Regions from separate parts of the Spongiibacter sp. genome, predicted to be linked through region 3. Evidence: predicted binding sites of a transcription regulator. Region 3 holds the regulator's gene; each other region holds the start of a gene.
The links. The regulator LexA, encoded in region 3, represses DNA repair genes until DNA is damaged. The targets are predictions, from matches to a motif close to ACTGTNTNTANANACAGT.
Positions count from the first base shown of each region.

Region 1 (5,607 bases), on a different contig from region 3:
TAAAGCAGTGCTGATGCTGTGCACTGCCCTGCTTATTGGTCCGCCAGTATCGGCGAGCACCAGTGGCATCGAGTCAGCGCAACGGATCAGCGATACCGCGCGACAGTACATTGCCAAGCGCCATCCCTGGCAGTCGCAAACCACCCGCGTCAGTGTCGGCAAGCTGGACCCGCGGACTCGTCTGCCGCGATGCAGTCAGGCGCTGGAAGCTTTTTTACCGCCAGGCGCCCAGATTCGCCGACGTACCACCGTCGGGGTTCGCTGCAGTGGCCAACAGCCGTGGAAAATCTACCTGCCGGTTACCGTCGCGGCCTATGCCAAGGTCATGGTGAGCAAACGCCCCATCGCGCCCGGTGAGACCGTCACGCCCGCGGATGTAAGCTGGGTGGAGCGGGAAGTATCGACGCTCTCTTACGGCTACCTGCGCTCGCTGCAGCAGCCGGGTGGCATGCGCAGCCGACGCAGCATTGCTCAAGGTGCCGTGATTACCGCCAATATGCTGGAAGCCGGTACGCTGATCAGCAAAGGCCAGCAGGTCACTTTGCGCAGCGACAGCGGAGCGATTTCGGTCAGCATGCGTGGCCTGGCACTGGAAGACGGCGCCGTGGGCTCGCTGATCAAAGTCCGAAACCTGAGCTCGGGCAAGCAGCTGGAAGGCCGTGTGGAAAACGCCAACACGGTAATACTGAAATAGTTCTAAAGTTTTTTCGGTCGCTGCCGTTAGAGAGGTAAGGCAGCGTCAACGCCACAGACAGAAAGGATGAGGAATCAACATGGTCGAACGCATTAATGGCAGCCCGGTAGGCCAGCCGCGTCGGATCGACAGCGGCAATGCCAGCCAGAAAGCCGAAGACAGCAAAGACGTCACGACGTCGGCGAACCCTGCCTCAAGCGCTGAAACCAGCCTGCTGGAACGCGCTCGTGCGGGCATTGAAGCCAGCGACGGCGTGGATCGCCAGAAGGTCGAAGCGATTAAAACCGCGATTCGCAACGGTGAATTCAGCATCGATGCCGATCAGGTCGCCCGCGCCTTTATTGACCTGGAACTGCAAACCAACCCGGCGTAATGGTGATGAGCGATCTTCAACAGGAACTGCTCAGTCACAGCCAGCGCTTTGAAGCCCTGCTGCAGGAAGAGCTGGACACCCTGCGTAATGGCGGCGACGCCGATCGCCTGCGCGAACTGGCAGAGCAAAAGATGGATTGCAGCCAGAGTCTGGAGAACCTCGACCGCTATCGTCGCCAACAGCCAGACAGCCCCGCGCCCGACAGCGAGGTACTGGAGAGCCTGCGACGCTGCCGCGATCTGAATGAGCGCATCGGGCATTTGCTGGAGCGGCGGGCAGACTACAATGAACAGGCCATGCAGGTTCTCGGTCTCAGTACCGTTCCACTGCGAACCTACGACGCCGAAGGACGTCGCGGCGCCAATGCGTACAGCCGCAACCTCGGCGAGGCTTAGAACAGACTCAGCTGACTGGCCTCGTCCTCCTCCGCAAACCTGACACCGACCCCCATTAATCGCACCGGGCTTTCGAGTCTCGCCCAAGCTTCCTGCATCAGCGGCGCGTAACAGGCCGTGTCCAGCCCCTGTGGCAAGCGCCGATCGACCGTGGTAATGCGAAACTCCCGGCTTTTCATCTTTACGAAAGCACCGACTATCGGCAGCCCCGTCACCTGTCCCAGCCGTTTCTGGAGTTCCTCGATCAACTGCACCAACGCCGCATCGGCCTCGGCCCCCGGCACCACGTCAGTGGCAAAAGTACGCTCGACACTCAGTGACTTGCGACGGCGTTCAGGCTTAACCTGGCGCTGATCCTCGCCGCGCGCGTAGCCATAAAGCTGACGCCCAAAGCGCCCGAAGCGTTCTACCAATGCCAGCTCCGACCACGCCTGTAACTGCTCACAGCTTTCGATACCAAGTGCCGACATTTTGGCGGCCATGACTTTACCCACACCGTGGATTTTGGACACCGGCAAATCGCGAACAAACGCCGCGACCTGGTCGGGCCGAATCACCGTCAGACCATCGGGTTTCTGCCAGTCACTGGCAATTTTGGCGAGAAACTTGTTCGGCGCCACACCGGCGGAAATGCCAATGCCCACTTCGGTTTTCACCTCGTGGCGGATCGCTTCGGCGATACGGCTGGCACTGCCCTGAAAATGCGGTGACTCACTCACGTCCAGGTAGGCTTCATCCAGCGACATGGGTTCAATGCAATCGCTGTAGCGCTCAAAAATCTCCCGTACCTGCATGGCTACCGCTTTGTACTTCGCCATGTTCGGCGGCATCAAAATCAAATCGGGGCAACGCTGCACAGCAACTGCCGTGGGCAAGGCCGAGTGCACACCGTAGGCGCGGGCTTCATAGTTACAGGTTGCGATCACCCCTCGACGCGAGGACGCCCCGCCGATTGCCAGTGGCCGACCAAGCAGCGACGGGTCATCCCGCATCTCAACCGAGGCGTAGAAACAGTCGCAATCACAATGAATGATTTTTCGCATGAAGGGGAACGCAAGCCAGCGGCGCCAAACCACGCCAAACCCGATACTGTATAAACATACAGAAATTACCTGAAGCGGACGGCATTGTCACGCCCGCAACTCCGGTATACTGTGCGCCCTTAACATCAATGGCAGTAGTAAAGGACATCACTGAATGAGTATTGGCAGCTGGACACCCGAAACCGAAAAAGCCGCGATCAGTATCGACAAGGCTTGGTTGAAGCGTTGTATCACGCTTAGCGACGAAGCCTCGTTGTCAGCACTCCCTGCTCCGTTTACCGATGAAGAGCTGCAACGTTACAGCCCGGTCATGCGGCTGACTCTCGCACCCTGGCAGGAAGCCGTTGCTGATTTGAGTAACGACGAACTCATTGCACTCATTCGCTTTTTCACCGTTGCTGAAGAACGTATCAGCGGCTGGGATGCCGGTGCGGAATCCCCCGCCATCTGGATCAATAAAGTGCTGCGTCAACGTGGCGAAAAACTGTCGGTAGAGACGCTTCGCTGGATTCGCGCCAACAGCAGCAACCGCTTTATTCCCAACGGCGGATTATAGTCGTCGTTTATCAGGCATTTTTATTATTGAAGGCGGCCAGTTGCTCAGCGCTGGCCTCACGCTGATACTTATCTTTCCACTCCCCGTAGGGCATGCCATAGACCCTCTCACGGGCAGCATCGTAGTCAACACTCTCACCCATCTCCTCAGCGGCGGCAACATACCACTTCGACAGGCAGTTGCGGCAGAAGCCCGCCAGGTTCATCAGCTCGATATTCTGCACGTCTTTGCGACTGTCGAGATGCTCTAGCAGACGTCTGAAAACAGCGGCTTCAATCGCATCAGTTCGTGTTTTTTCCATAACAATGTCTCTTCTTGTGCTCAGTTTGTGTTCATTATCAGAAAATTTGCTATGTTAAGCCAACGAACAGACTTCCTGCTCGCGATGCCCTAACCCAATAAATGGAGTCATTAGCATGGCTAAACAGAAACTGGACCCTGTAGCACTCATCAGTAAAGAGATCGAATCTCTCGAAAGCAAAGTGGAAAAACTGCGTGACCGGCTTATCAGCGATGCAGAGAAAGCGATGGATCGCGCGAAAGCCCAGGCTGAAAAAGCCAAGGTCAAAATGAAGGCAGAGCAGGACAAACTGCGCGAGCTTCAGCAAAAGGCCAAGAGCAATATGGACAAAACGGTTGAGCGTCAGCTTGAGCGTGCACACAAGGCGATTGATGCCGCCAAGGAACTGGAAGTCGATGCCAAGGCGCTGGTCATTATGGCCCGCGACCAGATCAAAGAACTGAAGTCGGATTATCAGCGTGCTCGCGCCATGGCGAAGGCCGCGCATACTGCCGCTAAAGATTTCGACAAGAAAAACCCCGCGCCGAAGAAGGCTCCCGCCAAAAAAGCCGCGGCTAAAAAGGCAACGGCGAAAAAAGCGGCCGCCAAGAAAGCACCGGCTAAAAAGGCTCCCGCAAAGAAAGCTGCGGTGAAGAAGGCACCTGCCAAAAAAGCCCCCGCCAAGAAAGCACCAGCTAAAAAGGCTCCCGCAAAGAAAGCGGCAGTGAAGAAAGCACCGGCTAAAAAAGCCCCCGCCAAGAAAGCGGCAGCCAAAAAAGCACCGGCTAAAGCTGCAGCGCCCTCACCGAGCAGCGGTAGCTGATCACCCTACTCGTCGCTGGCCGGTGACCCGGCCAGCGTCACCACACTGTTCAATATCAACTGAATCAGCTGCGTCTGTCTGGCCACTCCCGTTTTGGAGAACACCGAGCTCAGGTGCGACTTGGCCGTATTCCTGGAAATATTCAGACTCTCCGACGCTTCATCCAGGCTCTGTCCGTTAACCAGACGAATAGCCAATTTGGATTCCGCCGGCGTCAAACCGAACAGCGCAATCAACACATCACTGGGTGCCTGACGCGGCGCCATGGGGTCACTGATAAATACCGCGACGGCCGGACTGGGTTCACTGCCGTGATCGCTTAACGGCAATGGCCGCAACAGCAGACTCAGGCCGCTGATCGCATTCGCCGCAGCGCTGATACGAAAGGCGCGAACACAACCCGCTTCACGATGATGGTGAGCGTCGATCACCTCGGCCAGTAATTCACGGAATGCCTGCTGCTCACGAGCATCGCTGAACTTGAGGCGCTGTCCCAGCGACGATTGCACGCTGTGCTGCTCCAGCAGGCGCGCCGCAATAGGGTTGCCCTGAATGACACGCCCCTCAGCATCCAGAGTGAGTACACCAACAGACAGGCTGTCGATCGTGTCCGCATAAAAGGCTCGCTCACTTTCGCTTTCCCGCAAGCGTGAATAGATTTCCACGGCTTGCTTGATATGCGGCAGCACCGACTTACAGAGTTGCTTTTCCCGCTCGCCGAAATCGTCCCGGCTCGCCGGGCGCGTCACCCTCAAGCGGGCCAGCAAGCGATTGCCATCCCACAAGTCCGCGCCGAGAATATGCCGCACATTGGCAGGTTGAATGTAGTTGCGGTAGTACTCGCTGGCCTCAAATTCGGCCGACGATACATACTCCGCCACGGTCACAACTTCCCCATCCGGCAGGTTCACGAAGGGGTCGAGCGCAAAATAGGTTTCGTTGTAGGCGTGGTAGATTTCAGGCGACACAACCAGCGCATTGAGGATCACACCGGGGTCGTGCTCATTGGGGGGTCTCAGCAGCAAGGTCCCGTAATTGCCGCCCAGCAGATCGCGCAGCTGATCGAGAAAACGCTGCCATGGCGGCGTCTCCAGCGTACCGCCATACAGCGCGTAGAGCAGCGCATCCATACGCGGTGGAACTGACATATCTGTCGACATAGCAAACCGGGACCGTTGTGAAGCACCAGCCCCGATTCTAATGGCTGAGTAGCGTGAATTCACCTCTGTACTGCTAATTCGTCTGCCGCAACTTAATGCGGCAGATATTCACCACCGTTCACATCCAGTGCCGCGCCGGTAACGGCATGAGCATAGTCGGAGCCAAGAAAAATGGCCGCTTTGGCACAGTCAGCATCGTCGGGAATCCGGCGCAGCGGGATATTGGCCGCCACCGCCGCCTTCTGTTGTTCTACCGTCGGGCCGCCCGCCTCTTCGGCCATTT
Region 1 covers NZ_CFHTQA010000014.1:53,025-58,631, forward strand. The annotation lists gene flgA (flagellar basal body P-ring formation chaperone FlgA) at 1-694, shown strand, start outside; gene flgM (flagellar biosynthesis anti-sigma factor FlgM) at 774-1,067, shown strand; gene AC5DB9_RS07495 (flagellar export chaperone FlgN) at 1,073-1,462, shown strand; gene dinB (DNA polymerase IV) at 1,459-2,505, opposite strand; gene AC5DB9_RS07505 (hypothetical protein) at 2,660-3,061, shown strand; gene AC5DB9_RS07510 (DUF1244 domain-containing protein) at 3,072-3,362, opposite strand; gene AC5DB9_RS07515 (histone H1-like repetitive region-containing protein) at 3,478-4,164, shown strand; gene AC5DB9_RS07520 (helix-turn-helix transcriptional regulator) at 4,170-5,312, opposite strand; gene AC5DB9_RS07525 (SDR family oxidoreductase) at 5,417-5,607, opposite strand, start outside.
Region 1: a site for LexA is predicted at 2,551-2,568, ahead of dinB (DNA polymerase IV). Genes of this name have one in related genera too.

Region 2 (5,607 bases), on a different contig from region 3:
TTTGCTGCACAGCAAAGAAGCCCTGCTGCATCCGCACCTGCCCGACACCATTACAGGTGCCACAAGTCAGCGGCGTAGACCCTTTCTTGGCACCACTGCCGTCACAGGTCTTACAGGCAACCAAAGTAGGAATGCGGATTTTCGCAGTGGTGCCGCGCACTGCCTGCTCCAGATCCACTTCCAGGGTGTAGCGCAAATCCGCACCGCGCTGCGGGCCACGCTGACGACCACCGCCGCCACCGAAAATATCACCAAAGACGTCGCCGAAAATATCGCTGAAACCAGCACCACCGCCGCCACCAAAACCGCCGGCGCCCGCGCCAACACCTTCGTGACCAAAGCGATCATAAGCCGCGCGCTTTTCTTTATCGGAGAGCACTTCGTAGGCCTCGGTGGCCTCCTTGAAGATATCCTCTGCTTTCGGGTCATCCGGGTTACGGTCCGGGTGATTCTTCATGGCGATGCGACGATAGGCCTTTTTAATTTCCTTTTCGTCAGCGCTTCGCTCCACGCCCAGAATTTCGTAGTAATCGCGTTTTGACATCGTTTCGTTTCACGCTTTATCTGCGGCGGGGACAGCGTTCACACGCAGCCCGCCGCCAGATTAAAATTTCACCGACAAGACACGCGAAACGGGAGTTGGCGAAACGCCGCGCAAACCTGCTGCTTTCAGCGTCCTCCGTCTCCCGTTCGCGGCAAACCCGGCGGGGCATCGCCCCGCGCAGTTTTACTTCTTGTCGTCGTCCTTCACTTCCTCAAACTCGGCGTCGACCACATCGTCTGCCGCATTGCCGGCCTCAGCCTGCTCAGCGCCACCGGCTGCTTCAGCCTGCGCCGCCTGCTCAGCGTACATTTTCTGTGCCAGGCTGCCAGAGGCCTCGGTCAGTTCCTTGGTCGCCGCCTCAATAGCGTCGACGTCGTCACCTTTAATGACCTCATCAACCTTGCTCAGCGCCGCCTCAATGGCAGACTTCTCTTCATCACTGGCTTTGTCGCCAGCTTCTTCGAGCGTCTTGCGCGTCGCATTGGCCAGACCTTCAGCAGTATTGCGAGCGGTAACCAGCGCTTCGAACTTCTTGTCCGCTTCAGCGTTGGCTTCGGCGTCGCGCACCATTTGCTCGATCTCGTCCTCATTCAGACCGCTGGAAGCGGTGATACGGATCGACTGCTCTTTGCCGGTCGCCTTATCTTTCGCCGACACATTCAGAATACCGTTGGCGTCGATATCGAAGGTCACTTCGATTTGCGGCAGACCACGCGGTGCGGGCGGAATGTCGGCCAGATCGAAACGGCCCAGCGACTTGTTCGCCGCCGCCTGCTTGCGCTCACCCTGAACCACATGGATGGTCACCGCCGTCTGGTTATCTTCAGCCGTTGAGAACACCTGCGACTTCTTGGTCGGAATCGTGGTGTTCTTCTCAATCAGCGGCGTCGCTACGCCGCCCATCGTTTCGATACCCAGCGTCAGCGGGGTAACGTCCAGCAGCAATACGTCTTTCACGTCACCAGACAGTACCGCACCCTGCAGGGCTGCACCCATGGCAACCGCCTCATCGGGGTTCACATCTTTGCGCGGCTCTTTACCGAAGAATTCCGTCACCTTGGTCTGAACCAGCGGCATACGAGTCTGACCGCCGACCAGAATCACTTCATCGACTTCACTGGTGCTCAGACCCGCGTCGTCCAGCGCCGTCTTCATCGGCTCCAGCGAACGCTTGACCAGATCTTCAACCAGCGACTCCAGCTTGGCGCGGCTCAACTTCACCACCAAGTGTTTGGGACCGGTCGCATCTGCCGTGATGTAAGGCAGGTTCACCTCAGTCTGCTGACTGGAAGACAACTCGATCTTGGCCTTCTCCGCCGCCTCTTTCAGGCGCTGAACCGCCAGCGAATCGCCTTTCAGGTCGATGCCATTTTCTTTCTTGAACTCTTCCGCCAGATAGTCGATCAGGCGCAGGTCAAAATCTTCACCGCCCAGGAAGGTGTCGCCGTTGGTCGCCAGCACTTCAAACTGGTGCTCGCCATCCACCTCGGCAATCTCAATGATGGAGATATCGAAGGTACCACCACCCAGGTCGTATACGGCCACGGTGCGATCGCCCTTGGCCTTGTCCATACCGTAGGCCAGTGCAGCCGCCGTCGGCTCGTTGATAATCCGCTTTACTTCCAGACCGGCAATGCGGCCCGCGTCTTTGGTGGCCTGACGCTGAGAGTCGTTGAAGTAAGCCGGCACAGTGATAACCGCCTCGGTGATTTTCTCACCCAGATAGTCTTCAGCCGTCTTCTTCATTTTCTTCAACACTTCCGCAGAAATCTGCGGGGGCGCCAGCTTCTCGCCTTTAACTTCCACCCAGGCATCGCCGTTGTCGGCTTTGCTGATGGTGTAAGGCACCATCTTGATGTCTTTCTGTACAACATCATCCTCAAAACGGCGGCCAATCAGGCGCTTCACCGCATACAGGGTGTTGTTGGGGTTGGTCACCGCCTGACGCTTGGCGCTCTGACCGACCAGAATTTCATTGTCGTCGGTGTAGGCGACGATAGACGGTGTGGTGCGCGCACCTTCCGCGTTTTCAATAACCTTGACCTTGTCGCCATCCATGACGGCAACGCAGGAGTTGGTGGTCCCCAGGTCAATACCGATAATCTTGCCCATAATTGTTACTCCGCATTCGCTGTTTACTGCGCGGGGCGCTTCGCCCCAAAACTGTGTTCTTGCCGTAGATATTGGCCCTTTTCACGACTTTTCAAGGGCACGGCGTGCATTTATGCAAATATTTACGTGGCTTATTCGCCCTTGGCGACCACCACCATCGCGGCGCGCAATAGTCGGCCGTTCAGGGTGTAGCCTTTCTGCATCACATCGATCACCGTGTTGGGCTCAACACTGGGATTGGGCACCATGGCCATCGCCTCGTGAAACTCGGGATCAAAGGGCTGCCCGGTCGGATCAATCGCCTCAACATTGTGACGCGCCAGCGCGTCCTGCAAGGCTTTCCGAGTCAGCTCCACGCCTTCAACTAGCGGCTTCAGCGTTTCGTTTTCCACATCGGCGGCAGCCAGTGCACGCTCGAGGTTATCGGCCACACCCAGCATGTCGCCAGCGAACTTCTCCAGCGCAAACTTGCGCGCGTTCTCGGCGTCTTTCTCGGCGCGACGGCGCACATTCTGCGCTTCGGCCGCAGCTCGCAGGGCCTGTTCTTTGGCATCGGCCGCCTCCTGACGAGCCGCTTCCAGTTGCGCCTGCAGATCATCCCCGGCCTCGGCCTCTGCACCGCTATCAGTCACCTGCTCCTGAAGCTCTTCTTCCGATACCTGAGCCTTATCCTGTTCTTCCGCCACGTTCGCAGCCTCCTGTCTTTCAAATCTGCGGCCCTGCCGCCTGCAATGGTGTGCGACCCCGCGGGATCGAGCTGGCTCGACAATGGGGCCGACCGCCGCGTTTTCAAGGGCAGAAAGAAAATTTCACGCGTCACCCGCCAGAACTATTGAGCCACCCGAGCCAACTACTGTATAAATAACCAGACATCAAAACCCAAACACCCAACCCACGGGAGCCACGCCATGCTGGTTCACTTGAGCATCAGCAACTTCGCCATCACCGAATCACTGGAAGTCGAGTTACAACCGGGCATGACCGTACTGACCGGGGAAACCGGCGCGGGCAAGTCGATCATGCTCGACGCGCTGGGGCTGACACTGGGCGATCGCACCGATAGCGGCGTGGTGCGGGCAGGCGCCGAGCGCGCAGACATTCACGCCGAATTCGACATCAGCCAGATTCCCCGCGCCCGCCAGTGGCTGCAGGAACGGGAACTGCTGGCCGGCGATGAATGCCGACTCCGCCGGGTGATTACCAAAGAAGGTCGCTCGCGCGCCTATATCAACGGCCAGCCCGCCACAGTGCAGGACGTTCGCGAACTGGGCGAACTGCTCATCGACATCCACAGCCAGCACGCCCATCAATCGCTGCTGAAAAAACCGTATCAGCGCGAACTGCTGGACGCCTTTGCCGGCGCCACCGAACTCTGCAGCGCACTGAATGACGACTGCAGCCACTATCAAAAACTCAATAAGCGGCTCACCCAACTGGAAAGCCAGCTCGACGAGCAGAGCGCTCAGGAACAACTGCTGCGCTACCAACTGGAAGAGCTAGACCGACTGGCCATTCAGCCGGGAGAAGTCGAAGAACTGGAAATCGAGCAGAAACAGCTCACCAACGCCGAACAGATCCTGTCCACCAACCATCACAGCCTCGCACTGTGCCGAGAGGGTGAAGTGAATGCCATGGGCATTCTTCAACAGGCTCTGTCGTCGCTGACAGGCTGCCAGCACGGCCACCCGTCACAGGAAGCCGCCATTTCCCTGTTGGAAAGCGCCCGCATCCAGATTGAAGAGGCCGCCAGCGAACTGCAACGCGTTACCGACGAAACCGAGCTGGACCCACAACGCCTGCAGCAAGTGGAAGAGCGCCTCGACGCCATCTATCAGACCGCCCGCAAACACCGCATTCAACCGGAAGAGCTACCGGGACTGCAGGAATCGCTGCAAGAGCAGCTCGACACGCTGGATGCCACCGACGAAAAACTCGACGCCCTGCGCAGTGAGCGCGACACCGCCCTGGCGAACTATCGCAAGAAAGCTGAAAAGCTCAGCAAGCAACGGCGCAGTGCGGCCGCAAAAATGAAGAAAAGTATCGAGGCAAAACTCAGCGAACTGGCCATGAAACACTGCCAGATCGAGTTTGCCATTACCCCACTCGACAGCGACCAGCCCCATAACCACGGCGACGAAGATATTGAGATTCTGATCCGCAGCAACCCCAATGCCGCCATGGGGCCGCTGCATAAAATCGCCTCCGGCGGCGAGCTGTCGCGTATCAGCCTGGCCATTCAGGTAGTGACGGCGCAGGTTGCCACCGTGCCCACCGTGGTTTTCGACGAGGTGGACGTGGGCATTGGCGGCGCCACCGCAGAAATTGTCGGGCAGTTGCTGCACGACCTCGGCTCACGCAGCCAGGTATTGTGCGTGACTCATCAGGCACAGGTCGCCAGCCAGGGCGATCAGCATATTCTCGTGCAGAAAACCGGCGATAAGAACAGTGTGCGTACCGAGCTGCACGCGCTAGGCGATGACCAGAAAATCGAGGAAATTGCCCGGATGCTGGGCGGGATTGCGATTACCGAAAACACCTTGGCTCACGCGAGAGAAATGCTGGCGACGCGCCACTGAGCGAGACGCCAGCATCGAGACACGGTGTCGGCAGCGATCACTGCCGACACAGAAAAAAGCTTACTTCTTGGGGCGAACGTACAGAACCAGGCTGTGGTCGACCAGCTCGTAGCCGCGCTCTTCCACCAGCTTGTGCTGACGCTCTTCGATGATGTCATCGTAAAACTCGATGACCTCACCCGTTTCCATACAAACAATGTGGTCGTGGTGCTCGCCCTTCGCCAGCTCGAATACCGAGTGACCGGCTTCGAAGTTGTGGCGCACCACCAGACCGGCCGCCTCGAACTGGGTCAGCACGCGGTATACCGTTGCCAGACCGACGTCTTCTCCCGAGTCCATCAGCGAGCGATAAACATCTTCCGCACTGAAATGCTG
Region 2 covers NZ_CFHTQA010000001.1:93,155-98,761, forward strand. The annotation lists gene dnaJ (molecular chaperone DnaJ) at 1-544, opposite strand, end outside; gene dnaK (molecular chaperone DnaK) at 728-2,656, opposite strand; gene grpE (nucleotide exchange factor GrpE) at 2,788-3,342, opposite strand; gene recN (DNA repair protein RecN) at 3,565-5,232, shown strand; gene fur (ferric iron uptake transcriptional regulator) at 5,293-5,607, opposite strand, start outside.
Region 2: a site for LexA is predicted at 3,509-3,526, ahead of recN (DNA repair protein RecN). Genes of this name have one in related genera too.

Region 3 (5,607 bases):
AAAACCGGCCGTTTCGGCAAGTATTTTGGCTGTACCAATGAGAACTGCAAGAATACCCGCAAATTGCTGCGCAATGGGGAGGCCGCGCCGCCGAAAATGGACCCTGTGTCCATGCCCGAATTGCGCTGTGAAAAAGTGGATGATCACTACGTGTTGCGCGATGGGGCGTCAGGGCTGTTCCTCGCCGCCAGCGGTTTCCCCAAGAATCGGGAGACCCGGGCGCCTCTGGTAAAAGAAATCCTCCCTCATCAGGCGGAAATTGACCCCAAATACAACTTCCTGTTCTCGGCGCCTGCTGAGGACGACGAAGGTCGCGATACGGTGATTCGCTACAGCCGTAAGACGAAAGAGCAGTACGTACAGTCAGAAGTTGAGGGAAAACCCAGCGGTTGGTCAGCCTTTTATGAAGGCGGGAAATGGGTGGCGAGAGTCAAAGCGAAAAAGACCAGCCGTAAGACATCAGACAAATAGGGCGGGACAGCATGTCGTCAGAAACCTACCGAGGGCAATGCAACCTCCATCTGTTTCTTGCCCGACAGTATTTGAACCAACTGACTGAGGGCAGTCGGGAAGAGTGGGGAGGGCATTTCCATCGGGCTTGTCTTGAATCCTGTCTCTGGCAACTGCGGCTGGCTTACGAGAGCCATTTAGCGGATTTGCTATTCCAGCAACCCCGGTTTCAGCAGGCGATTCCTATCGGTCGTTATTCGGCCCGCGTCCTCTCATCAGGTGAGCATCCGCCGGAGATAGCGGAACTGGCTGACAGGGAAAGCCATGACGCGCGACTCAAATGGGTATTGGAGTACGCGTTTATCAATGCGCCCTCTGCGGTGCAGGCATCTTCCGGCGCACTTATTGCTTCTTCTCGCGGTGAGGATGACTCGCTGCAACGGAGCTGGGAGGCCCTGGAGTTCCTGAGTGATACCGTGAACCGGCATCGGGCGACACTGCAGGAATACTGATTGGCCGGAGATAGGCTGCCTTTGTTACACTACCGGTCAACCCCGTTGTTCGGGCAAGATCGACTCAAGGGATATTCTGTGCTGTCTTATTTAGAACTGGTTGAATTGGCAAATGGCGATATTGTGCTGCAGCGCTCTGAGGGCGATGAGCAGCCGTTGGTGACCATTCGCTTTTCTGATGAGACCCGCAAGCAGATTCCGGGCTCTTGCCTGGAGCTGGCCAGGGTCATGGTGCAGGCGGGGCTGGAAGCCGCGCAGATCATCAGCGATGACGTGGAAGATGATGTCGATGATGATGAAGATGCCATTGACGGCGTGTTGCCTCAATCTAAAACCGTGCATTGAGCACGGTTTCCTTTCTGTATACGTTCAATTAATCCTGTAAGTGGATTACCAGGCATTCGGCCTGGCCTGCCTTTGCAGCGTGGGTTAGCAGTTGTCGCTCGGCAGCTCCCAGTGGGCCTTTCAGTAACACCGCGACGGTGTGGCTCTTTCCGCGCTCAAGGGCACGAGCAGCGATATTGCAGAGACTGCCTTCATTTACAACGACTTGCAGGATGCGCTGTCCCCGTTCAGGGCTGTTGGCGTCAAGTAGCGGTTTGACCGGCCGATCTGCAACCCAGCAAAGCCAGCGCGGATCGGTGTTGCCGCAGAGCTGGCCCAGCATGGCGGACAGCAGAGTGCGCGACAGTTGCGCCTGGCTGCTAAGGGTGATTTCCGTAATGTGCGCGTTGTCAGCCGGGTGCTGCTGGTCAAAAAGAGGGCGTTGTTCAAAAGCCATGTTCAGTTTCCTCGACGCAATACGCCTACGCTCAGGCCTTCGATAGCAAAGTCCTGTTCACGCAGGTCAACTTCAATGGGGGCGTAGTCCGGGTTTTCCGCAATTAACAGCAAGCGGTGGTTACTTTTCTCTTTCTGCAGGCGCTTAACGGTAACTTCGTCACCGATTCTCGCGACAATAATCTGCCCGTTATGGGCAACGGGAGTGCGGTGAACGGCGAGGAGGTCGTTCTCGAAGATGCCCGCATTGATCATGCTGTCACCGCGAACACGAAGGAAATAGTCTGCAGCCGGGGTAAACAAATTTGGCGAGATGGCGCAGTGATCTTCGATGTGCTCCTCCGCGAGGATAGGGCTACCTGCTGCCACTTGACCGACAATGGGGATGCCGAGTTCTTCCGGAAGACGGATGCCACGAGAAGCGCCGGGAATGATTTCAATGGCGCCTTTTCTCGCCAGTGCCTTGAGATGTTCTTCCGCCGCATTGGGCGATCGGAACCCCAGCTCCTTGGCAATATCTGCCCGCGTCGGAGGGTAGCCTGTGTCTTCAATATGGCTTTTGATAAGTTCGAGAACCTGAGCTTGTCTGGCAGTTAGCTTTTCCATAATCGCGGTCTGGTTATCTATACAGTAACTGTGAGTATATACAGTATTTTATCCAGTGCAAGCGCTGCCCTGTATTTTCTGAAGCGAGGGTATGATGTGAAGAGGCCCGCCCCAGTAAAGCCGTGGGCGGGCAGAGGGGGGAGAGGGTTTCAGTAGTCGTCAAAAAGGCCGTTGACGACGTCAGTTTCTATTTCGTGTAACGGGTTGCAGAGTTGTTCCGGTATTAAGCCGTCGCCCCAGTCGCGGTAGTCGTCGTCGCTGAGCTCAAAGGCATTACGCCAGTCCTCGGGTTCTTCGATACTCTGCAGGGCGAGCTGTCGCCAACTCTCCAGATCATATTCGCAAATCTCGCCATCAATCATTTGCACTTCGATGGTGTGTTCCCGGTCGTCGATCGCAACGACTTCAAACTGCTGGTCAGTTTCAAGGTCTTTGTACCAGCTGCCAACTTGAGGAGCTATGCTCGCCATAACGCTTGCCTCCTTTCTTCGACTTTTGCACCAAGCTATCACTTCCCCTGGGGGTGTCCAGTCGGTATTTGCGCGTCGATAACCGTGGTTTCTCCTTAGTGAATTATTGGATGCATGGCGAAATCCAAGCGCTTTCAGAGGGATGGCTACCTAAGTTAAACTGCTTTTCCCATTTTGACCGCGCTTTTTTAGTGCAGCCAGCTATAACGGACGCGGTCATAACAAATAATCTGTCTAGCGCGGAGGAACTGCGGTGCTGTCTCAGGACTGGCTAAAGGGTGTGGAGTTTTCTAATTACCCATGGCTCACAGAAGTCTTTATCGTCGTCTTGATCATGCTGACGGCCAACTTATTCGTCGGACGACTGCTCAATAAGCTGGCGGAGAAATTTGCCAGAACGCACAACCTCTGGGACGACGCCTTGTTGCTGGCGTCTCGCAAGCCACTAATTCTGATGATTTGGGTCGTTGGTGCCAGTCACGTACTGGAGATTATTGGCGAAAGTACGGATGCGGATATCTTTTCGGCGCTACAGCCCTTCCGCGCGGTAGCGGTAATGGCGATTCTTGGCTGGTTTTTGGTCAAGCTGGTTCGAGAGATAGAAACAGGGATTCTGTCGCGGGAATATGGCGACGACGATGAGCCCATCGACCAGACAACCGTCATGGCGCTCGGCAAGCTGGTGCGCAGCGCGGTGATTATCGTCGTAGTGCTGATGATTCTGCAGAACCTTGGCTACAGTATCTCCGGGGTGTTGGCCTTTGGGGGTATCGGCGGGATCGCGGTGGGCTTTGCCGCCAAGGATTTGCTGGCGAATTTCTTCGGTGGGTTGATGGTGTATCTCGATCGCCCGTTTTCTGTCGGAGACTGGATTCGGTCCCCCGACAAGAATATTGAGGGGACAGTGGAAAATATCGGCTGGCGGCAAACCCGCATACGGACCTTTGATCAGCGTCCGCTTTATGTGCCGAATGCCACCTTCACGCAGATTTCGGTGGAAAACCCCTCGCGCATGTTAAACCGCCGCATATATGAAACTATCGGTGTGCGCTATGACGATGCGAAGCACATTCCGGCGATTATCAGCAAGGTCCGGGAAATGCTGGCCAACCATCCCGAAATTGATACCCGCAAGACACTGATCGTCAATTTCAACAGCTTTAATGCGTCTTCACTCGATTTCTTTGTGTATACCTTCACAAAGACGACGCAGTGGGTGAAATACCATGAAATTAAGCAGGACATCCTGCTCAACATTCTCGAGATTGTTCATGAGCTGGGGGCCGATGTGGCTTACCCAACCAGTACTATCAAAATGGACCCGGTACAAATAGAGCGTGTTGCTCGCGATGGCAGCGAAGCAGGAGACATTGAGAATGCCTAAAACGATTGCGGTGATCGGTGGAACGGGCTTGTGCGATTGGCCCGGCGCGGAGTTGTTGGGTACCCGCGAGGTGGAGACTGCCTACGGTGCCCCGAGCGCGCCGATTCATCAGATGAGATACAAGGGCGCGGAATTTCTGTTTCTGCCCCGTCACGGTGTGGGGCACTCGCTGCCGCCGCACGCGATCAACTACCGGGCCAATATTCAAGCGCTGAAAGACGCCGGTGCGGGTGAGATTATTGCAGTGAACGCAGTGGGTGGCATCAGTGAGCGCTTTGTTGCGGGGGTAATTGCCTTGCCGGAGCAGATTAATGATTACACCTGGGGGCGCGAGCACACGTTCTACGATGGCCGGGATGGCAATGTCCAACACATCGATTTTAGTTACCCCTATTGCGAAGAGTTACGCCTGCGATTGTGTGCCGCAGCCCAGACGGCAGATATTGATGTCGAGCCCTATGGTACCTATGCGGTAACACAGGGACCGCGTCTGGAAACGGCGGCGGAAATTCAACGCTTGGCGCGAGACGGCAATGATATGGTGGGGATGACAGCCATGCCTGAGGCTGCGCTGGCCAGGGAAGCCGGGCTGGATTATGCCTCGGTGTGTCTGGTGGTCAATCCGGGTGCCGGATTGAGCGACACCCTGATTACGATGGAAGATATTCAGGCCGTCATCGATACCGGCATGCTGCAGGTCAAATCACTGCTGGCTCAGTGTATCCTCAGCCACGGTTGAGGTTTGGGGCTTGCTGATCATGATCAGCAAGCCAAACAGCGGGTTATCGATATAGTGAAGCTCATCGCTGCGCATGCGGCGTTCTTCGCTCATCACTACGATCCGTTCTACCGGCTCGGCGCCTACCGGAATAACCGGTTGGCTGGGCGCGTTATCCTCAATACTCATGTCTGTGCCAGGGAATTCCACCAGTGCCTCCTGCGGGGGGAGGGTATCTTCCTGCGGGATCTCCACTTCCTCGTCAATCGGCTGATGGCGGTTGGGCCGTCTGGGCAAGTAGTAATTGCCCTGCTGGTAGCCAAAGCGCGAAAGCCAGAGTTGTGGCTCGGCATACAGATAGCGCTCCAGTGCGATACGAACATAGCCTTCCAGCTCATAGTGCTCGCCGTAGCGCTCCCCCCCTTGAATAAGAACCGCCGGTGCGCGTTTTCTGGGCTCTAAATCCTGTATCCAGCTCAGTTGGGTCAGTATGCGATAACGCGATGACAGCTTAAGAGAGCGCAGGGCCTTGGCAAACTGTGGGTGGTGGGTGCCGACACGGCTGAGGTTCGCTTCCCCTTGGTTGTTCAGCCGGACCCAGTCGTGGGGGTAGCGCAGGTGAAGATTGTCTGGCCAGACCTCGGCCTGTTGTGCGGCAGGATCGGTGTTGGCATAAACCACCAGATC
Region 3 covers NZ_CFHTQA010000042.1:25,059-30,665, reverse strand. The annotation lists partial or broken gene AC5DB9_RS13765 (topoisomerase DNA-binding C4 zinc finger domain-containing protein) at 1-471, shown strand, start outside; gene AC5DB9_RS13760 (hypothetical protein) at 483-962, shown strand; gene AC5DB9_RS13755 (hypothetical protein) at 1,041-1,307, shown strand; gene AC5DB9_RS13750 (hypothetical protein) at 1,336-1,743, opposite strand; gene lexA (transcriptional repressor LexA) at 1,746-2,348, opposite strand; gene AC5DB9_RS13740 (DUF6763 family protein) at 2,498-2,818, opposite strand; gene AC5DB9_RS13735 (mechanosensitive ion channel family protein) at 3,153-4,202, shown strand; gene AC5DB9_RS13730 (S-methyl-5'-thioinosine phosphorylase) at 4,195-4,941, shown strand; gene AC5DB9_RS13725 (CsiV family protein) at 4,906-5,607, opposite strand, start outside.

Region 4 (5,607 bases), on a different contig from region 3:
ACACTGAACTTTGTTAACTCTCCCAGCGACGAATTCCTGCCCGAGTTCGGTGTTCAGCCCGGCGAAAATGCCTATCAGGGCCTAAACTCTGACAGCCTGGTCTCCGGTTTAGAAAATAATTTGCTCGGCTTAGAGCTGGAGTTTTACGAGCCAAACAACACTGGCGACGGCATCGGCGTCAACCTGCTTGGCGGCCTTCTCTTCCTGGTAGGCAGTGCTGCCAACGCATTAACGGACGCGATTTCTGCGCTCCTGACTTCGGTCTTGTCCCCGATTCTGATGGCGATCGTCGACCAACTCCTCGATGTGTTGGGAATCGGCTTGGCAGAAACAGAAATTGGCGCGACCATGAGCTGCGAGAGCGACCGTGTGCAACTGGTGATGTAAGTAACACCGCGTTCCTGCTCACGGCCTGAGGTTCACATTTTACGAATAGAATACACCGCCCCCCTACCTGGGGGGCGACACTTTCCGTACAGTCAACACTTCCCAAAAGAACAATAAGGCCCGCAATGACGTTCAATGACTACCTGACCATATTGGCTAAAAATGGCGGTTCTGACCTTTTCTTAAGTACTGGGGCCCCTCCTTGTGCCAAATTCCATGGCAAGCTCAAACCCCTTGATAAAGAGTCATTCAGTCCCGGTGAAATCAGCAAAATTGCCTACGAGATCATGGATGGCGAGCAACAGAAGGAGTTTGACCAAGAGCTGGAAATGAACCTTGCCTATACCATTCCGGGTATCGGACGGTTCCGGGTCAATATTTTCAAACAGCGCAATGAGATTTCAATCGTTGCGCGGAATATCGTGACAGAAATCCCCAATGTGGATGCGCTGGGACTCCCCCCCATCCTCAAAGATGTGATCATGACCAAGCGCGGCCTGGTGCTTTTTGTCGGCGCCACAGGCTCTGGCAAGTCGACCTCGCTGGCGGCGCTGATTGACCACCGCAATACCAACAGCAGTGGGCATATCATTACTATCGAAGACCCCATTGAGTTTATTCACCGACATAAACGCAGCATCGTCAATCAGCGGGAAATCGGTGTGGATACTCGCAGTTTCCATCAGGCACTGAAAAATACCCTGCGCCAGGCTCCCGATGTCATTCTCATTGGTGAGATTCGCGATCGCGAAACGATGGAACACGCCATTGCTTTTGCCGAAACCGGACACTTGTGTATCTCTACCCTGCATGCGAACAACGCCAATCAGGCACTGGACCGGATTATTAACTTTTTCCCGGAAGAACGCAGAAATCAGCTACTTCTTGACTTGTCACTGAATCTGAAATGCTTTGTTTCTCAGCGACTGGTACCCACTGTTGATGGCAAACGCTGTGCGGCAATCGAAATCCTCTTGGGTACTCCGACCGTCGCCCAGGCCATTCATAAAGGTGAGGTAGAGAGCATTAAGGAGATCATGCAGAAGTCGGAAAATTTAGGGATGCAAACCTTCGATGCCGCCCTGTTCAGGCTCTACGAAGATGGGAAAATCAGTTTTGAAGAAGCCCTGAAAAACGCCGATTCGGCAAACAACCTTCGACTTCGTATAAAGCTGGAGAGCACGCGCGGATTGCCCGCAGATGCGGTCGAAGCGTCACCAGAGCCGACCAGCAGCTCCGCGTTTAGCCTGCAAATTGAAGATACGCCAGAGGAACCTGAGAACTAGAATAGCTGCGGACTATCGCTATGCCCTAAGTCCATTGAACCAGCGGCGGGGACTCCCGCCGCTATCACTATCCTTTTACTGCTCTTCTTCGACAATCTCAGCCTTTTTTGTCGACGGCTTTGGCAACAGCTGCTCACGAATAGCGCCTTCAATCTCAGCGGCAATCTCGGGATTTTCGCTAAGGAACTTGGCAGCATTCGCCTTACCCTGCCCGATTTTATCGCCTTTATAAGCGTACCAGGCACCCGACTTGTCAACGAGCCCGAGTTTTACACCAAGATCGATGACTTCGCCCATGCGGTAGATGCCACGGCCGTACATAATCTGGAACTCGGCTTGTTTGAATGGCGGCGACACCTTGTTTTTCACCACCTTGACCCGAGTTTCGTTGCCGACCACTTCGTCGCCTTCTTTTACAGCGCCGGTGCGACGGATATCCATGCGCACAGACGCGTAGAATTTCAGCGCATTACCCCCAGAGGTCGTCTCGGGATTACCGAACATCACACCGATCTTCATACGAATCTGGTTGATAAAGATCACCAGGGTATTGGTCTGCTTGATGCTGCCGGTCAGTTTACGCAGCGCCTGAGACATCAAGCGCGCTTGAAGACCAACGTGGGAGTCGCCCATATCCCCTTCTATCTCTGCTTTGGGCACCAGCGCGGCAACGGAGTCGATAACAATCACGTCAACGGAGCCAGAACGTACCAGCATGTCAGTGATTTCCAGCGCCTGCTCGCCGGTATCCGGCTGCGACACCAGCAGATCCTCCAGATTAACGCCCAGCTTTTCCGCATACTGGGGGTCCAGAGCATGTTCGGCATCCACAATGGCCACGGTTTTACCCAGCTTCTGAGCTTCTGCCATCACCTGCAGACACAGCGTGGTTTTACCGGAAGACTCAGGACCGTAGATTTCAACGATGCGCCCGAAAGGCAGTCCGCCGATGCCCAGGGCAATATCCAAACCCAATGAACCGGTAGAGACAGAAGGCATGACTTCCCGCGAACTGTCGCCCATTTTCATGATAGAGCCTTTACCGAATTGACGTTCGATCTGGCTCAGCGCGGATTCGAGTGCCTTCTGCTTATTGGGGTCCATAGTTTTTCTGCCCTTAAGGTTGTACGAATAAGATGCGAAATCGCGGTCACAAAATTACTGTATATATACTCAGTATCATCAGTGTGATTGTCAATCCCCAAGCGTAAAAAAGTGTCGGGCCGAGTGCTGGTCAGCACCTCGCGCATTCCGTACACTTTTGCGTTTCACTTTGTCCCAGCCCCGAACGCGGAGAACACCTATGAATGCAGGCATCGACCTGGCTCAGCACACGCCAATGATGCAGCAATACCTGAAGATCAAAGCACAGCATCCTCAGGAGCTGCTGTTTTATCGCATGGGTGACTTCTACGAGCTGTTTTTTGACGATGCCAAACGCGCCGCTGATTTGTTGGACATCACCCTGACCGCACGCGGTAAATCCGGCGGCCAGCCGATTCCCATGTGCGGAGTGCCCTATCATTCAGCTGAAGGCTACCTAGCCCGCTTGGTTAAACGAGGCGTATCGGTAGCCATCTGTGAACAGATAGGCGACCCCGCTACCAGCAAGGGACCGGTAGAGCGTAAAGTCGTCCGCATAGTGACCCCCGGCACCCTCAGTGACGAAGCATTACTGGACGAGCGCCGTGACAACCTGCTGGTCGCCTGTTGCGAAATGGACGGCAGACAAGGGCTGGCCGTGCTGGATATGAGCAGCGGCCGATTCAGCGTCTCGGAACCCGGGAGCAGCGCGACGCTGCTCAGCGAGCTGCAGCGGCTTCGCCCTGCCGAACTGTTGATTCCTGAAGACTTCGGCGGCGAATGGCTGCCCGACATGCCGGGACGACGCCCCCTGCCGCCGTGGGAATTTGAGCCCGACACCGCCCACCGGCAACTGTGCAGCCATTTCGCGGTGCAGGACCTCGCGGGCTTCGGCTGTGACGGTTTGACCGCCGGTATCGCGGCAGCGGGCTGCCTGCTGCAGTATGTGAAAGATACCCAGCGCTGTGAGCTTCCTCATATTCGCCGCCTCCAACACGATGCCAACGAGCGTGCCGTGGCGATGGACGCGGCCACTCGTCGCAATCTCGAACTGGATATCAACCTCAGCGGCGGCACCGACAACACCCTTGCTTCGGTAATGGACCGCTGCCAAACAGCAATGGGTAGTCGCCTGCTGAAACGCTGGCTGCACCGTCCGCTGCGCGACCGCGAGGTACTCGAAGCCCGACGCGGCAGCATCGCCGCGTTGATCGACAACTATGATTTCGAGGCCTTGCGCGAGCCACTGAAGCAAATCGGTGACCTGGAACGGATTCTGGCCCGCGTTGCGTTGCGCTCGGCACGGCCCCGAGACCTTTCCCGCCTGCAGCAGTCGCTGGCAGTCCTGCCCGGTTTGCAGCAACTATTGAGTACTCAGGAACTGCCACACCTTCGCGAACTGGCCACCGAGATCAGTCAGTTCCCCTCACTCGCTGAATTGCTGCAACGGGCCATTATCGACAACCCGCCGATGGTAATTCGCGATGGCGGTGTCATCGCCACCGGCTACGATGCCGAGCTGGACGAGCTGCGCAGTCTCAGCAGTGATGCCGGTGATTTTCTGCTGGACATGGAAAAGCGCGAGCGCGAGCGAACAGGCCTGAGCAGCCTGAAAGTGGGCTACAACCGGGTTCACGGTTACTACATCGAAATTAGCCGTGGACAGGCTGGCGAGGCACCGGTTGAGTATATCCGCCGCCAGACATTGAAGAATGCCGAGCGCTTCATTACCCCCGAGCTGAAAGAATTCGAAGATAAGGCCCTGAGCAGTAAAAGCCGGGCACTGGCGCGGGAAAAAGCACTGTATGACGAGCTATTAGATATCCTGAATCGCGACCTCGGTGCCCTGCAGCTCAGTGCCCACTCACTCTGTGAGTTGGATGTAGTGTGTAACCTGGCCGAACGCGCCGTTCAGCTTGATCTGTGTGAACCGCAATTTAACGACGACGGCACCATGCATATTGAGCAGGGACGCCACCCGGTGGTAGAGAGCGTGTTGGACGAACCCTTCATTGCCAACGACCTCCACCTCGATCCACAGCGCCGCACACTGATTATTACCGGCCCCAATATGGGGGGTAAATCGACCTATATGCGGCAAACTGCGCTGATTACGCTGCTCGCCCATATCGGCAGCTTCGTCCCCGCCAAAGCGGCCAACCTGAGCATTGTCGATCAGATATTCACGCGTATCGGTTCCTCGGATGACCTGGCCGGCGGGCGCTCGACCTTTATGGTCGAAATGACAGAAACCGCCAATATCTTGCATAACGCCACCGAAAACAGCTTGGTATTGATGGATGAAATCGGGCGCGGCACCAGTACCTTCGACGGCCTGTCGCTGGCCTGGGCCAGTGCCATTGAACTGGCGGACAAGCTGCGCGCCTTTACCCTGTTTGCCACCCACTACTTCGAACTGACCGTTCTGCCGGAAAACTACCCCTGCGCAGCAAATGTTCACCTCGGCGTAAAGGAATATCAGGATCACGTGGTGTTTCTCCACCGGCTTGAAGAAGGCCCTGCCAATCGCAGCTACGGTTTACAAGTTGCCAAACTCGCCGGTATTCCAGAGCCCGTCATCCACGCGGCGAGAAAGAAACTGAACGCGCTGGAAAAACAATCCATTGGGCCGGTAGCCCAGACCAGTGGCCCGCAGCCAGACCTCTTCGCCGGTACGGGTCCCTCTGTCGTCGAAGAAACGCTGGATACCATCGATCCCGATGAGCTGACACCAAGGCAAGCACTCGAACAGCTTTACGCGCTAAAAGCGCTGATCAAGAAGTGATCTGACCGGCAAATCATTCACAAAACCGATAAGCCACACCTAAATTATTGTTAAGGCTTTGTGCTA
Region 4 covers NZ_CFHTQA010000005.1:55,543-61,149, reverse strand. The annotation lists gene AC5DB9_RS03560 (pilus assembly protein TadG-related protein) at 1-387, shown strand, start outside; gene AC5DB9_RS03555 (PilT/PilU family type 4a pilus ATPase) at 513-1,673, shown strand; gene recA (recombinase RecA) at 1,749-2,777, opposite strand; gene mutS (DNA mismatch repair protein MutS) at 2,977-5,541, shown strand.
Region 4: a site for LexA is predicted at 2,834-2,851, ahead of recA (recombinase RecA). Genes of this name have one in related genera too.